3 regions of the Planococcus sp. BI3 genome follow, and region 1 is predicted to be linked to each of the others. Evidence: predicted binding sites of a transcription regulator. Region 1 holds the regulator's gene; each other region holds the start of a gene.
The links. Region 1 encodes Rex, which represses fermentation and respiration genes when NADH is low (regulators of the CRP and FNR family bind a similar motif). Its sites were predicted from a motif close to TTGTGAAATATTTCACAA; they were not measured.
Positions count from the first base shown of each region.

Region 2: a site for Rex is predicted at 3,549-3,566, ahead of ric (iron-sulfur cluster repair di-iron protein). Genes of this name have one in related genera too.
Region 3: a site for Rex is predicted at 4,038-4,055, ahead of AC1MEO_RS19635 (cytochrome c oxidase subunit 2A). Genes of this name have one in related genera too.

Region 1 covers NZ_CM155266.1:2,086,683-2,092,390, reverse strand. Annotated here, with positions in the region: gene AC1MEO_RS10370 (ABC-F family ATP-binding cassette domain-containing protein) at 179-2,116, opposite strand; gene AC1MEO_RS10365 (redox-sensing transcriptional repressor Rex) at 2,249-2,881, shown strand; gene AC1MEO_RS10360 (twin-arginine translocase TatA/TatE family subunit) at 2,972-3,172, shown strand; gene tatC (twin-arginine translocase subunit TatC) at 3,185-3,946, shown strand; gene AC1MEO_RS10350 (CPBP family intramembrane glutamic endopeptidase) at 3,999-4,922, opposite strand; gene groES (co-chaperone GroES) at 5,038-5,322, shown strand; gene groL (chaperonin GroEL) at 5,354-5,708, shown strand, end outside.
Region 2 covers NZ_CM155266.1:2,999,864-3,005,571, forward strand. Annotated here, with positions in the region: gene AC1MEO_RS15045 (YwiC-like family protein) at 1-92, opposite strand, end outside; gene AC1MEO_RS15050 (Crp/Fnr family transcriptional regulator) at 393-1,082, shown strand; gene hemY (protoporphyrinogen oxidase) at 1,135-2,544, opposite strand; gene ric (iron-sulfur cluster repair di-iron protein) at 2,777-3,475, opposite strand; gene AC1MEO_RS15065 (TIGR04053 family radical SAM/SPASM domain-containing protein) at 3,904-5,037, shown strand; gene AC1MEO_RS15070 (S26 family signal peptidase) at 5,150-5,458, shown strand; gene AC1MEO_RS15075 (sulfite oxidase-like oxidoreductase) at 5,590-5,708, opposite strand, start outside.
Region 3 covers NZ_JBWXPQ010000002.1:85,056-90,763, forward strand. Annotated here, with positions in the region: gene AC1MEO_RS19620 (DASS family sodium-coupled anion symporter) at 1-1,350, shown strand, start outside; gene AC1MEO_RS19625 (cbb3-type cytochrome c oxidase subunit I) at 1,437-3,134, opposite strand; gene AC1MEO_RS19630 (cytochrome c oxidase subunit II) at 3,155-3,622, opposite strand; gene AC1MEO_RS19635 (cytochrome c oxidase subunit 2A) at 3,665-3,808, opposite strand; gene AC1MEO_RS19640 (heavy-metal-associated domain-containing protein) at 4,269-4,490, shown strand; gene AC1MEO_RS19645 (Crp/Fnr family transcriptional regulator) at 4,505-5,209, shown strand; gene AC1MEO_RS19650 (IS3 family transposase) at 5,437-5,532, opposite strand.

The DNA.
Region 1 (5,708 bases):
AGTGGAAAACTATGTGGATAACATTTCATTGACCTGTGGATAATGTGCAAAAGTCTGTTGACAGTTGATTAGACAAGCGAAGGATTGTGGAGAAATCTGTGGAAATAAATATTTCACAAAAACCTATTGACCTATATATAGAGACCAAAAAACCGGCTATAGAAATAGCCGGTCTAAATTAAATACTTTCAATTTTTTCCTGAAGTTCAAGCCATTGGGTCATCGTTTCTTCGTGAGCTGCTTTCAAGCTTTCCAATTGGTTTTGAAGCGGCAGGACGCGCTCGTGATTCTGGAAGATTTCCGGTTCGCATAATTGCTCTTCGATTTCGCTAATCTGCAAATCCAATTTTTCCATAGCCTGTTCGACTTCTTCAGATTGGCGGACGAGCTGGCGTTCCAGTTTTTTCGCTTCCTTATCAATCTGCGAAGTGGAAGCGGCAGCTGCAGCTTTTTTCACTTCGGTAACCGAACCGGCTTCATCAAGAGCCTTGAGTTCAGCAACTTCCAGCTTCTTCTCCACGTAATAATCGTAGTCACCCAGGTATTCGGTTGTGCCGTCCTGTCTAAGTTCGATGACTTTGGTGGCGATCCGGTTCATGAAGTAACGGTCATGTGATACGAAAAGTAAGGTGCCTGGATAATCCAGTAAAGCATTCTCGAGCACTTCCTTGCTGTCGAGGTCCAAGTGGTTGGTTGGTTCATCGAGCAACAGAACATTGGCTTTTTGCATCATCAGTTTGGCAAGGGCAACGCGTGCCTTCTCGCCACCTGAAAGTGTAGAGACCGGTTTCAGTACATCGTCGCCGGTAAACAGGAAACGTCCCAGGATGCCGCGTATGTCTTTTTCATTGATGAGGGGATAATCATCCCAAAGTTCGTTCAAGACGGGCTTATTGCCTTTTAAATTGGCCTGTTCCTGGTCGTAGTAGCCAAATTGAATGCCGGTGCCGTAATGGATGTCGCCATCGAGCGGCTCCAGCTCTTTTATGATGGTTTTCAGCAAAGTTGATTTGCCGACGCCGTTCGGGCCGACCAGCGCCAAGCTTTCCTGGCGGTACAGCTTGAATGAGACATTCTCAGAAACTGGTTTGCTGGCATAGCCAATCTTCAGCGACTGGACACTCAAAACGTCATTGCCGCTTTGCTTGTCGATGGTGAAGCCGAAGCGGGCTGATTTTTCATTGCCATCGGGGGCATCCATCCAATCAGTTTTCTGGAGGGTCTTCCTGCGGCTTTGTGCCATTTTAGTCGTTGAAGCCCGCGCCAGATTGCGCTGAACGTAATCCTCCAGCTTGGCTTTCTCACCCTGCTGTTTCTCGAATTGCTTTTGGTCCAATTCGTATTGCTTAGCTTTTTCGTCCAAGTATCGGCTGTAGTTGCCGGTATACTTTTTGACGCGGTGGCGGGAAACTTCATAGACCAGCGTCACAACTTGATCAAGGAAATAACGGTCATGGGAAACAATCAGCAAAGCACCCGGGTAATTCTTCAGGTAGTTCTCCAGCCAGCTTAGCGTTTCGATGTCCAGGTGGTTGGTCGGCTCATCGAGAATCAGCAGTTGGGGCTTACTGAGAAGATGCTTCGCCAGCATCAAGCGCGTTTTCTGGCCGCCGGATAACGACACTACTTTTTTGTTGAAGTCATCCGGATAGAATTTCATGCCGTTTAGGATGGCCCGTGTATCCGCTTCGTATTGATAGCCGCCTGCGTCCTTGAAGTCATTCTGCAGCAGGTCGTATTCCTTCATAACTTTATCGTTTTCTGCAGGATTATTGTATATGTCAGGTTCGGCCATCTGTGCTTCCAGGTGGCGAAGCTGCGCTTCCTGTTCACGGAAATGATGGAAAATGGTCATCATTTCATCCCAAACGGTGGCGTCCGACTCTAAATTGGTCTGCTGTTCCAGGTAGCCGATCGTCAAATCTTTCGGCATGCTGATGTCCCCGCTGTCGTGGGACATTTCACCGGCGATGATTTTCAGCAATGTGGATTTTCCTGCACCGTTACGGCCTACCAATGCTACGCGGTCACGGTGCTGTACTTCCAATTTGACGCCCGACAGGATCTCTTCCGCACCAAATGATTTATAGACTTGATTTACTTGTAAAACAATCATGTAGGTCACCTCTATTCCCTTTAAGTGTAGCTGATGGGACAGTTGTTCGCAATTGCGCAAGCCTTTACATATCAAGTCTCCTATTGTAAGATGAAAGCGATTTGACAACACCTCAGGAGGATGCGAAAGCGTATGTTACATGAGCCATCAAAAATTCCGCAAGCCACGACCAAAAGGCTTCCGCTGTATTACCGTTTCCTTCAAAACTTCGCGAATGCCGGACAAAAACGGATTTCCTCGCAGGAATTGAGCGAAGCAATGAAAATTGATTCTGCCACCATCCGCCGTGATTTTTCCCATCTGGGTGCGCTTGGAAAAAAAGGCTATGGTTATGATGTACAGGAGCTGCTGCTGTTTTTCCGGAAGACATTGGATCAGGACGAAGCTACAAATGTAGCGCTGATTGGTGTTGGGGGACTCGGCAGTGCCTTTTTAAAGTATAATTTCCATCGCAACCACAACACGAAAATCATTGTGGCCTTCGATTCGAACAGCCCACTCGAAGGCGAAAAGATCAGCGACATCAATACGTACCATCCTGATAAAATCGAAGAGAAAATCAAAGAGTATGGGGTGGAACTGGTCATTTTGACAGTGCCGTCACGATCCGCACAGGAAGTGACAGACCGTTTGGCGAAGACCGATATCAAAGGGATTTTGAATTTTACGCCGGTGCGTATTTCAGTGCCCGACCATATCCGTGTCCAGACCATCGACCTGTCAGTTGAATTGCAGACATTGATTTATCAGATCAAACAGCAATGACTTAAAACCTTCACATTTTTACGCCCTTTCCAAATAGCCAAAACAGCTGCAATGATGTAAAATAGAGCCATAATACAGGAGGTGCCACGTATGCCAGGTCCAATGAGTATCATCATTATCGGTGTTGTTGCCTTGCTAGTTTTCGGCCCTAAAAAGCTGCCGGAACTTGGAAAAGCATTCGGTTCGTCTTTGCGTGAGTTCAAAAACGCTACAAAGGGACTTGTAGACGATGAAGACGACGATAAAAAAGTAGAACTGAAGAAGAAAGATGAGCAAAAGGAAATACGATAGGATGTTTGTCTGATGACAGAAAAAGACATGACTTTAGTTGAACATATAGTTGAATTGAGAAAACGGCTGACCATTGTAGTCGTTTTCTTTATATTGGCCCTTATTGTCAGCTTTTTTATTGCCCAGCCTTTGATTCAATATTTGCAATACACGGAAGAAGCAAGAGACCTTACCTTGAACGCGTTTAAAATTACAGATCCGCTGAAGATTTTCATGCAGGTCACGATGATTTTAGCGTTGATCATCACGTCCCCTTTGATCATGTATCAGTTTTGGGCATTCATCAGTCCAGGACTTCTCGATAAAGAGCGGAGAGCAACGTTAAGTTATATTCCGTTTTCCCTGCTGTTGTTTCTTGGGGGGATCGCGTTTGCCTATTTGATCCTGTTTCCTTACGTCATCGGATTTATGTTGAATATCTCCGATAATATGGATATACAGGAGACCATCGGCATCAATGAATACTTTCAGTTCCTGTTCCAGATCACGCTGCCGTTCGGCCTGATTTTCCAGTTGCCTGTGCTGATGCTGTTTTTGACCAGACTTGGCATCATCACACCGATGCTGATGACGAAATACCGCAAGTATTCCTATCTTGGATTGGTGGTCATCGCGGCGTTCATCACCCCGCCGGACATCGTTTCGCATATGATTGTGACCTTGCCATTGATCGTGCTGTACGAATTCAGTGTCATCATCGCCAAAATCGGCTACCGAAAGTTCCTTAAAGCTGAACAGCAGCAAATTATCGAAGAACAACAACCGATCGAATAAGAAAAAACCTTCCACCGAATTAGATCGGGGAAGGTTTTTTCTTATTTGATGGTCATTGGAAGATGAAGAAGAATCCTGCAGATTGAAGTTCTTCCATCTGTTTTTGGAACTCTAAAATCTTATCCATATTGAGCTGAATCAGCATGACATAGCCGTTCAGGCAAATATGGGCGATGATCGGTGTGATGATGCTTTTCGTTTTCTGGTATAAAAACGCCAAGATCAATCCGGTAGTGAAGTACAGCAGCAAGTGCGTAAAGTCGAAATGGATCAAAGCGAACACTAAAGCACTGATTGCTGTCGCGAAAAAGAAATTGGTTGTTTGGTTGAGTGAACCAAACAACACACGGCGGAAGACCAGTTCTTCAAGAATCGGTCCAAACAATACGATTGAAACGATAGCGAGCGGCACCGCTTCAGCAATGTTGACTAATGAAGCAGTATTATCAGAGCCTGGCTCGATGCCGAGAAACTTCATTTCAATTAAAGCGGCAATCGATTGCCCGATCAGCAACAGCAAGAAGCCAAGAAAGCCCCAGACGACTGACATGAAGACGCTGGATTTCTTGCCTTTCCAGATATCAAAAAAGCGCTTGTCCCGGAAAATCACGAGGAGCGTAAGAACAAAGCCGATGCCCATGGTCAGGAAAATCAGCCAGCCTGATGTAGCGGCGCCGGCAGCTGCACGGTCCATGCCTTGCCCTTGAAAATAACTCAAGGTGGGAGCTATAAACAGGATCGGTGAAAGCTGTGCTGCGATAAAAATCAATAATACATACAGCGGCGTCTTTTTGCCTTGGGATTTCGGGCGGTGGCCGCTGGTCTGTTTAGCTTTTGGCCGAGACGTGCTATCATTTTTAAAAAAATTGTCTATAAAGGTTTTTCGTTTGGTGGGCATGATGTAATTCCTTTCACTGATGGATGCTCTTTCTATTGTAGAGCTTTCAGAGGCCAACCGCAAAGAAATCAAAATCATGATGGTTACCACTTGCAAAAGACTGAAGATTTTATTAAACTTGGTAGTGGGTTAGCACTCAGAGGTTGAGAGTGCTAAGCGAGAACATTTAGATAATTTGAGGAGGGTGTTTCAATTGTTAAGACCACTAGGAGATCGTGTAATTATTGAGCTCATCGAAGCGGAAGAAAAAACGTCAAGCGGTATCGTCTTGCCGGGATCAGCACAAGAAAAACCGCAGGAGGGCCATGTGATCGCTGTAGGAAATGGACTTATCCGTGAAAACGGGCAGCGCACAGAATTGGACGTGCAAGCTGGCGACCGCGTCATCTTCTCGAAATACGCAGGATCTGAATTAAAATACGAAGGCAAAGAATATTTGATTTTACGTGAAAACGACATATTAGCAGTTTTAGGCTAAAATAAACCGACGACACAGGAGGAAGCTAAACATGGCAAAAGATATTCGATTCAGTGAAGACGCACGCAGTTTAATGCTGAAAGGCGTAGATAAATTAGCAGATGCAGTAAAAGTGACACTTGGGCCAAAAGGGCGCAACGTGGTTCTTGAAAAAAAATTCGGTTCGCCACTCATCACCAATGATGGTGTAACGATTGCGAAAGAAATTGAACTTGAAAATGCTTTTGAAAACATGGGAGCGAAACTTGTTGCGGAAGTTGCTTCTAAAACAAACGACATCGCCGGTGACGGTACAACTACAGCAACGGTTCTTGCACAGGCAATGATCCGTGAAGGCTTGAAGAACGTTACAGCTGGCGCGAATCCTGTCGGCATCCGCCGCGGAA
Region 2 (5,708 bases), 910 kb from region 1:
AGCCAATGGAACCCGCCAGCTACCATCCCTAAAACAAAGGGAACAACTAACATTGCCCAGGCACCATGTTGCTTTGCCATATATAATTTCACTCTATTTCACCTCAATTTCAGCCTTCTTTTTTTCTGTTGCTTTTGGATGCGCGATCACAATGAGCTATGCTCTCCATGATTCCCAAATAACGACAAAAGAATCCTGGTTGTAATCTCGATGTTTCGGTTCTATGTCCCCTAAAACAGTTCATTTCATAATTGATGATTTTTATCCTTTTGATGTGAAATCCCTCAACAGTTGCATATGATGTTACTAACATCGCTAAATTAAATGCAAACCGGGCACAAGTAGGGGGTATCGTGATAACATTGGATGTGTATTTAGAAAGGACGAGCAAAATGAGTTCACAGACAATACAGGATTTGTTGCAGAAATTCACTATATTCAAAGATTTAACGAGCGCAGAGATGTCACCCATTATTGAATTGGCGCAATCGAGAACATATAAGAAAGGCACCCATATATTTTTTCAGGATGATCCGCTTACCAACGTTTATTTCATTGATCAGGGAGCCGTAAAAATATATAAAACTGACCTGCATGGAAAAGAGCAGATTGTCAATATACTCAATCCTGGGCAAATGTTCCCTCATCAAGGATTTTTCCGACAAGATAACTGCCCAGCAAATGCTGAAGTTGCTGCAGACGCCAAGTTGATTTATATACCGATTCACTTATTCGAAAAGTTTTTATACAACAATCCGGGTACGAGCGTTAAGTTATTTAAAGTATTAGGTGATCTAATAGTAGATTTGCAAAAACGTTTAGAAGAACAAATTCTTCACAATACCTTTGATCAAATTGTCATGTTGTTATTGCGGTTATTGAATACCCATGGCAGCAAGCTAGATCAAGAGTGCATTACACTCCATACACACTTCACCAATCAGCAATTAGCCAATATGATAGGCTCCAGCAGAGAAACGGTCGGCAGAACTTTAAGCCAACTTAAAAAGTTGAAAATAATTACAACTAATGCCAAAGGTGACTTAGTCGTCAATAAGAAAAGATTGGAAGAATTGGTGTAAGCGTTAGTTTAAAAACAACAATCCCAGAAAGTACACCCCATGGATTTACTTTCTAGGATTCTAAATATTGAAGGACACTGGCAACCGCAGCTTCACCCTGATCGATGCAATCTGGAATACCAATCCCACGATAAGACGCTCCGGCCAAATATACCCCTGGAATTTCCTCTTTCATTTGCCCAATCAACTTATTAAGCCTGTCAGTATGCCCAACCGTATATTGCGGCATGGCATTTGCCCATCTTGTGACGACTGAAAATTCTGGTTTCTGAGTTATATTCATGAGTTTGCTCAAATCATTCATTACAATGTCGATCAATTCTTGATCTGATAAATCAACTACACCTTGATCTTCTGGTTTCCCTAAGAAACACCGTAAAAGCACTTTGCCTTTTGGTGTTGTCATTATTGGCCATTTTTTATGAGTCCATGTACATGCAGTGATTCGATAGTCACTATTTCTAGCAACCACAAACCCAGTCCCATCCAAATCTTTTTGTATGACTGAACCGTCAAATGCCAAAGCTACATTTGCCACAGAAGATGGTGGTGCCAATTCATTTCCTGGAACCATGAACTTATGTTGGTGAAACATCTTTTGCATAGCAAATGCTGGAGTGGCTAATATGACCGCATCCGCTATATAACTATCACCATTTTCTAATTGCAGATAGTATTTACTGTCTTTTCGTTCGATCTTCTCTACAGAAACGCCCTTCATCACAGTACCATCTTCCAGTTTCTCTTCGACGGCTTCCACTAATGACTGCAGTCCGTTTTTTAAACTATAAAACATGCTTGGTTTTGACTTTTTGGTTTTTTCCTTTTTCGGCATTGAAATTTGTAAACCTCGAATAAGACTGCGATGTTTTTGTTCCAGTTGATAAAAATTGGGGAAGGTTGCCATTAAGCTTAATTTGTTGATATCTCCAGCATAGATACCAGAAAGAAGAGGCTCTACAAGATTATCGACTAATTCATCACCAAATCGTCTCCGGAAAAATTCACCTAGCGATTGGTCGCTTGCTTGCTCACCTCTTGGTAAAACTACATCACAGGAAGCCCGTAATTTTCCTTTAGTGGAAAAAAGACCGGAAAATAAAAATGGTTTCACTTCAGTTGGAATCCCCATAAATGAACCACTTGGCATCTTATGAAGTTTGTTTTTCACCAAAATAAAGGATTGCCCCGTTCCATTTTTAACTAAGTCATGCTCCAAACCTACCTCTTTCACTAAGCGTGCCGCAGACTGTTTTCTGATTAAAAAGGAATCTGGACCCCGTTCAATCATATAGCCATCTTTCTTAATTGTTTTAATTTTGCCCCCAAGATGACCGCTCGCTTCAATGAGCTTGATTTGATAGGGAAGTTGCTTCTCATTTATTTCTTTTTGCAAATAATAAGATGCTGTAAGTCCAGCAATTCCTCCTCCCACAATAACGATATTCTTTTGTTTGCCCATAAAATATCAGTCCTTTTGATTTTTTCCATTTACGATCAATTTATTTGACTGCAATAGTTTCCGGACGCAGGAAGAAGCACGAAAGGTGTGGCGTCTTCAATAACTTAAGAAGACCCTCCGTACTCCCTTACCTGTCACCGGAAGACTAAAAAAAGAAGCCTCCATTCCCATCAGTTCCCTGAGATTTTGATGGAATATCAGCTAATTTTTTGCAGCCTTTTAAAGAGGATTATTAAATATATCTTGGGAAAAGAATATTCTGCTCTAAGTGGACGTGCATGAAAGTTTCTCCTTCAAGCAATTCAAGGCGTTTGTATACGAGACGATAAGTTCCACATGCGTCAACTGGCGGCGTGAAATCAGATGTGATTTCTCTAAGTTCTTTTAGAATAGCGCCAACATGGTCGTGTTCTTTTTCAAGTTCTCTAATATAGTTGACGGTCTCTTCTAGATTTTCGACTGAGTTGTCTGCCAGCTTTCTTATTAAGGGGAAGACGATTGTATCTTCTTTAGCAGAGTGCTCAATCATTTCTCTCTTAAATTCATAAAATAAATCTTTAACTCTAACTAGTTCTGGACGGGATTCACCATGTACCTTAAAAACTTTAGTTACATATGGGCTAAGCTCAGCTAACTCTGTCATCAATGGCCGATGAATATTTTCCGTTATATGGTTGATGATGGTTTCAGTGTCGGATTCCAACCAAACATCCATATTCTTATCCGCAGGCGTACTATTTTCAAAAACAATAGTTAATTCATCTAATAAGGTGGATACATCTACATTCTGTTCATCTGCTGCAGCCATTAATGAAATGTTGCCGCCACAACAAAAATCTATACGAAAACGCTTGAACACATCACTCGATTTGGGTAATTCATTTACGATCTCTTTTACCAAAGTATTAGTAGAAATGGGTAGAGTCATCATTTATTTTTCCTCCTCTGAATTGTCGGTCGCTTTCTTCTGTACATTCCAATCATAACGGAACAAAAAAAATTGTTAGTGACGCATATCACACTTTCTGTTTTTCTTTTTCAAAAAAGGATTTTTGGATAGGCACTACTTTTCGCGCTTTTCCATTCCGCACGCCTGAATCATCAATCAGCAAATGAAATGAAATTTAAATAGGTGAAGAATATGATGATTCATTTGTACAAACGCACTTAGAACTGAAGGATTAGGTTTTCAGGGTAATAATAGAAGTTTGTTGCGCCCCTGGAAGGATTGGAGCCGGTAATTTGCGTTTATCCGATGGCGTATTCTAGATGGAGATTCAAAAAGTGTGAAATATATCACATACAGTACCGCAAATGAATTCTATACTTACTCTGATAATTAAATTAGGAGGTCCTAGAATGTTTTCTCAAGATTACAATGAAAATCCTTTCATCGTTATTTGGGAGTTGACGCGCGCCTGTGAGTTGAAATGTATACACTGTAGAGCTGAGGCTCAATACTTTCGTGATCCCCGTGAGTTAACGCTGGATGAGGGTAAAAAATTAATTGATGATATCTATGATATGAATAATCCAATGCTTGTTTTTACTGGCGGTGATCCATTGATGCGGCCAGATGTCTTTGAAATTGCCGAATATGCTGTGAAAAAAGGGGTACGTGTTTCCATGACGCCTTCGGCAACGCCGAATGTCACGAAAGAAGCTATGAAAAAAGCGAAAGACGTTGGACTATCCAGGTGGGCCTTTTCCATCGATGGACATTGTGCAGAAGCTCATGACTTTTTCCGGGGGACAGCCGGCTCATTTGATTTAACCATGAATGCAATCAGCTACTTGCATGAATTAGAAATGCCTCTCCAGATCAATACGGTGATTTCAAGATACAATGTGGACTATCTAGAGGAAATGGCTGAGATGGTAGAAAATCTTAATTGTGTATTATGGAGTGTGTTTTTCCTTGTGCCTACTGGACGAGGAAAAGAGAGTGACATGATTTCACCTGTAGAACATGAAAAAGTATTACAGTGGTTATATAAATTGTCAAAACGAGTGCCGTTTGATATAAAAACGACTGCTGCACAACATTATCGTCGTGTAGTTATTCAAAACAAAATGCGTGAAAAATCCACTAATAATGACACCATTGAATATGAAGATGCTTTAATGAGTGGAAAGACCGGACAAATAGACGGTCTCGGCCGTGCACCTAAAGGCGTTAATGACGGAAATGGATTTGTGTTCATTTCTCATACCGGCGATGTTTTTCCAAGTGGACTGTTGCCAATAAATGCAGGAAATGTACGGCAAACGCCCCTGGCGACGATTTATCGTGAATCAGAAGTGTTCCAAAATCTACGAAATCCCGATAAGTATAAAGGGAAATGCGGTGTATGTGAATTTCGTTATGTATGTGGGGGATCCAGATCGAGAGCATTCAATATAACGGGAGATTATATGGAAAGTGAACCGTACTGTATTTATATTCCGAAGTCACTTCGCAAAAAGAAACAATTGACTGCTACAGAATCTTAAAATCAGAGAGCCGAACGGTGTAAATGCCACCGATGGGCTCTTTTTTTATAGAATTCCCTTCATGATAGATTGAGGAAATCATGATTTAGATACGTCCATACATGAAAACTTAATGGTTTCAGAAGACATTGAACCGCTGGGACACCTCATTGGATTACCAGGGGAAACGGCAGAAATACAAGAGAGACAAGTTTATGTAGACGGCAAAAAACTTTCCACTTTTTATGAGTGGGCAACCAGTCTTGGCCTAACAGAAGATAAGTATTTTGAAAGAGTGGATGCCGAAAATGTTGAGATAGAAGAGGTAGTAGCATATTTCCATACATCGATGGAGCCTATTTCTGTGGGGGAAAATACCGTCTTTGTCTTAGTAGGCATGTGGAATTATCAGAAACTGCCACAAATTTTATCTATAATCTAAAGAACCCATCACCCTTCGCAAAAAAGGGTGATGGGTTCTTTAAAAGAATACGCAAAAAAAATTCGGAATTGATGCAAGTTATCTCTCTAAGCAACAGCGCTGTTGTCCTGGAATCATACAGCTGGATGGAGTCAGTCGAAATCCTTTTTCTCCCACTCGTCCTCTGGAATCTCCAGGTCTTCGCCGGAAAATCGCTCTTCCTGGAACGGGTCGCCGTTCATGTGAAAGCCATTCTGTTCCCAGAAGCCGG
Region 3 (5,708 bases), on a different replicon from region 1:
CTTGCCATTTTAGCATTTGCGGTCGTTTTATGGATGACAGAAGCGGTTTCGTATCCAGTCAGTGCCGCCATGATTATCGGGCTTATGGCTCTGTTGTTGGGTCTTTCCCCAAATCCCGAAAATCCAGGGGAGCTACTCGGTACGGGAGATGCACTCAGTCTGGCATTGGCGGGTTTCAGTAATTCGGCAGTGGCGCTTGTCGCTGCAGCCTTGTTCTTGGCAGCTGCCATGCAAGCGACGAATTTGCATAAGCGCTTGGCGTTGTGGATTTTATCGAAAGTCGGTACAAAAACGGGCGCTATCGTTTTTGGTGCCATCATTGTTTCAATTGTACTTGCATTCTTTGTGCCGAGTGCCACAGCCCGTGCCGGCGCAGTCGTACCGATTCTGCTTGGTATGGTCGCGGCATTCGGATTGCCTGTCAACAGCCGACTCGCAGCGCTATTGGTCATCACTGCGGTCCAATCGGTATCCATCTGGAATGTCGGCATCAAAACAGGTGCTGCACAGAACCTGGTAGCGCTTGGTTTCATGGAAAATGAGTTTGGAGAGACTGTGTCATGGAGCGCCTGGTTCCTTTATGCGGCGCCATGGTCCATCATCATGTCGGTTGTGCTGTATTTTGTCATGATTAAACTGATCAAGCCAGAGACGAAAGTAGTGGAAGGCGGCACCGAGTTGATTCAGAAAGACTTGAATGAATTGGGGCCTCTTAAGCCGGCTGAAATCCGGTTGATTGTCGTATCTTTGGCATTATTGCTTTTGTGGTCGACAGAAGAAATCTTGCATCCCTTTGATACAACAACGGTCACCATCGTAGCAATCGCTATTTTACTGGCTCCAAAAGTGGGTGTCTTTGACTGGAAGACGGTAGAAAAAATGATTCCATGGGGTACGATTATCGTTTTCGCTGTCGGAATTGCGCTCGGCTCCACTTTGTTGAGTACGGAAGCGGCCCAATGGTTGTCCGATAAAGTATTTGGGGCGATGGGATTGGAAAATATGCCGCTTCTTGCGACGATCGCCTTGCTTTCTTTATTTAATATTCTCATTCACCTTGGTTTTGCGAGTGCAACGAGCTTGTCATCTGCGTTGATCCCTATCTTTATCGCTTTGGCCACGACTCTGCAGCTCGATGGCAATGAAATCGGTTTTGTCTTAATCCAGCAATTCGTCATTTCGTTTGGATTCCTGCTTCCGGTCAGTGCGCCGCAAAACATGCTGGCCTACGGAACAGGGGCTTTCACAGTGAAGGACTTTTTGAAATCAGGTGTGCCGCTGACCATCATCGGTTACTTGCTGATATTGCTTTTCAGCGCGACCTACTGGAAATGGATCGGATTATTGTAAGAAAGAAAAAGAGGATGCCCCGAGTCTGCTGAAGAACTGACTTGGGAACATCCTCTTTTATCTATATCTGTAACTTTTCTGCTGAGCTAAGGCATCAAGAACGGCGGCGATCCCGGATTATGGCCCGAAGCAAAGTCGATCAGCGGGATGATATAAGCAATGGCCACTGATACTGTCGCCAGTGCCACCCAAATCGACCAGCGGTCCATGAACAGCGGTGATGCATCTGAAGGGCTGTAATCTTCTCCGATCGGAAAGTCTGTCTTTCCTTTTGGCGCGAAAAAGGCGAGCTGTGCCCAGATATAAACCAGCAGAATGATGCCGACGACCAGGATCACTCCGCCCATCGCCATCAACATTTCGTACATCGCCCAGTCCGCAGCGGCGCTGTGGCCATTGTAGGACGTATTGGCCGTCCGGCGGGGGCTTCCGAGCAGCCCGTTAATGTGCATGGCACCCGACATGAGCAGCATGCCGCTCGCCCAAATGACCGTTTGGGCAACGGCCAGCCGGTTGATTGTCGGCGTCATTTTTCTGCCGGATAAATAAGGGATCAGCCAATAGGAAATCCCAAAAAATGTCAGGATGACCGTAGTGCCAACGGTTAAATGCAAATGGCCGGTGACCCAGATGGAATTATGGACAACCTGGTTAATTTGGTTGCTGGCGTTGATAATTCCGCCGAGTCCCGCTGGGATATAGGCAAACATGGCGACAATCAATGCGAAGAAACGGGCATCAGACCAAGGCAGCGTTTTCCACCAGCCGAGCAAACTCGTAACGCCTTTTGCTCTTCCGGTCCGTTCCATAGTGGCGAGCATCGCAAAGGCGGTCATGAGGGAAGGGAAAATGATCATGAATGTTTGAATCACGTGCAGAAATTTCACATTGACGGACAAGCCCGGATCAAGGATCTGGTGGTGGAAGCCGCCGGGTACATTGGCCACCACAAGAATGACCACAGCGACACGCGCCAGTGAATCACTGAATACTTTTCCGCCGATGATTTTTGGCATCGCCACATACCAGGCTGAAATGGATGTCAGCATCCAAATATTCACGAGCGTATGGCCGAAAGCCCAAAATAAGGTGCGGCCCATCATCGGATCAATGGTTGCAACCCATCCGAATGCCCACGGAATGACCATCGCTATGACAAAAACAGCGATGAACAGGGAAGCGAAAACCCAAAGGACGAAAACGGCATTTGCGAAAAAGGCGAAAAGCGGCGTTAGTTTTCCGGGATTTCGTTTGCGCCAGCTCTGATAGGTGATGAACATGCCGATGCAATTTAACAGGATGCCGACGACAATAAGCGCAAGCCCGATATAAAACCAGGGATGCGCCTGCATCGGAGTGTAAAACGTATAAAGCACATTGGCGTTTCCGGTAACAATAAGAAACGCAGCGATCAGCGTGCCGGTTGTCATGAGAGCAAAGCCTGCCCATCCGAAAGCGATGGTTTTATTGGCCAGTCCGCCAAGCACCCGTGAAGTTCCGGCATACAGGTAGCCGATGCTGAAAAAAGAACTTAATACCAGGATGAACATGACGCCGTGGGCAGTCAGCAGTGCATAATAACTGATCCACGAAGGGAGTTCAAAAAAACCGCTGCGGACCAGGCCCTGCAATAGACCGGCAAATCCGCCGATTAATAATGCAATAAATGCGATGAATAAATTCGCGGCCGATAGTCGGATATCCCGTCCCGTAATGCCGGCAGCGGCATCTTCGTTAACGGCCGTCCCTTTATGCAGAATCGGTGTTTCATTGATGTGAGCCATTTCTTCCCCTTCTTTCTTCTTTATTTGACGGTGATGGTGTTCGCCATGAACTCGTGCCCGAGGCCGCAATATTCATTGCATAGGATCAGGTATTCCCCTGGCTCGTCGAATGTATGGCTGACTTTCGAAATATGGCCGGGAACGACCATGACATTGACGTTCGTGTCTGTAATTTTAAAGCCGTGGGTGACGTCAGGTGATGCCAAAGTGAAATGGACTGTCGCGCCTGCCGGAATTTCCAAATCACCCGGCTGGAACGCAAACATTTCCGCGATAATGGCAATTTCGTATTCGTTATCGCCGATTTCCTTCAGCTCAGTGTCCGCAAAAATCTCAGACTCGCGGACCGTTTGCGGATCGATCATTTCCGCATGGCTCGGCGGCCCCATTTCCAGGAAAAAAGTTTGAAATGCTAAAATCCCGAGGAAAACGGCTAAAATGAGTGAACCGATAATCAGCCAGAGTTTTTCATAACGATGGATATGCATACGTCGAATCTCCTCTCAAATTTCTATAATAGTTGCCCCGTTTCAGTTGCGCTCCAGGAATAAAAAGAAAACGCTGAACCAGGACACAAGCATGAATACCGCGATGATCAGAACGGAAGTAAAAGTGCCTCGCAATGAAGTTTCCTGAGCGTCTTCGCGGTCTTTCTTTTTGGAAGCTTCCTTCATTTTGATTTCCTCCTTTCTTTTCCGGATGAAGCAGAGAGCAGCTTCAGTTCTATTCAAGTTGCTTCATTAAGGAATGAAACCAACTTAAATTTTTCGAGTAAAACTCAAAATTGGATAATGCCGCAAAATACCAATAGAATGGAATTGCAGGAATATTGAAAATAAATCTGTTAAGACAGTATACGCGAATAAAAAATTGGATTCCTTGATGCCTGTCAATGCAAAACCAATATGGAACATTTCTCATTCACTTTTACGAATAGATGATTTGGGTATGCTTGCATATCGTATAAGTTTTTAGTCTAATTAGACTATATCCTCTTTTGTATTATTCACTAAATTTTATTTTTTAATCCTTTTAAGGGTTAATTTCTTTAAACTACTATCATCCTTGACGGCCATCAAGGTTAAAGAAACAGGCACCCCTTATAATGAAGATGAATATAAGGAGGAGAGCAATATGAGAAAAGCGGTATTTCAAATGGAGCCATTCAGTTGTCCGTCCTGCATCAAAAAAATTGAGAATACTTTGGGGAAACAGGCTGGTGTAAAGGATGGCATAGTACTGTTCCATTCCGGAAAAGTAAGAGTTGAGTTTGATGAATTACAAATTTCAGATCAACAAATCGAAGAACTTATTGTGAAACTGGGGTATTCTGTATATTCAAGGAAAGTTGCCTAACTAGGAGGGAAAGTATGAAGTATCAGGAAGCATGCCAGCATACAGAAGGAAACAAGGGAGCACATCAATTATGTGTTTCCATAGTTCCGATCTTTAATCATCTTCAAGACGAAGAAATGGAGGAAGTCGCCAAAACGACGCGTTCCATCTCCTTAAAGAAAGGGGAGCTGCTGCACAGTGTTGGCGATGCCTCGGATTCCTTGTATATAGTCCATCAAGGAAAAGTGAAAGTTTACCGTCTGTCGGAAAACGGCAAAGAGCAATTGATCCGGATTCTGGAGCCGGGCGATTTCACCGGGGAACTCGCTTTGTTTAAGGAATCGATTCATGATGATTATGCGGAAGCGATGGAAAAGACCGACATTTGTAGCATCCAGCGCGACAATCTTCAGGAATTTCTGCAGCGATATCCGAATATTTCATGGAAAATCCTAAGTGAATTTTCCAATCGGCTTGGCCAGGCTGAAAGCCAGATGACCAGCTTTGCGACAGAAGACGTGGAAACACGGATTGGGCTTTATCTGGCTCAGCAGGTGGAAGAAAACAAATCGACGGAGTACCGTTTGCCGATGTCCAGAAAAGATCTTGCTTCTTTTCTCGGTACGACTCCCGAAACCATCAGCCGGAAACTTGCCAAGTTTGAAGACGAGGGATGGATTGAACAGGAAGACCAGCGCCGAATCCGTATACTGGATCTGGATGCTTTGCTGCTCATCTAGCAATCGGTACGATATTTGATGGTAATTATGTGTAATGTGAAAGGATTTCAAAATTAAGTAAGAGAGCGTAAAATATGTTGTGTAAATGAAAATAAGGAAAGCCCTGCCAAGAGTTCGGTTTACATATGAGAGATTATAGAAAGTAATAGAAATTATAATAGAAAAATACTAAAGGGAAAAGCGGTGCTAGTCAGGCGGTAGTGACCCCTTAAAGTTAGAGTTTTAGTTTATGCAGCTAATTGGCTGGTATGAGCTCGGTATTTCACCGGACTCATGCCGGCCAATTTTTGTTTGATGCGTTCGTTGTTGTAGGTAGATAATATTGTTCGATTTGCGGATGGTTAGGGATCTCGTATTTCTAGGCTGATATAGGATAGTTCAATGGGTCAAATAAATTCTCATTTATAAAATTTGGTTTAAATTTCTTATTATACTTAGCGCGCAGCACTAGCTTTAATGAAAGCTTCTTATTCTTTTTGATTGAAAAGCATACTTTCAG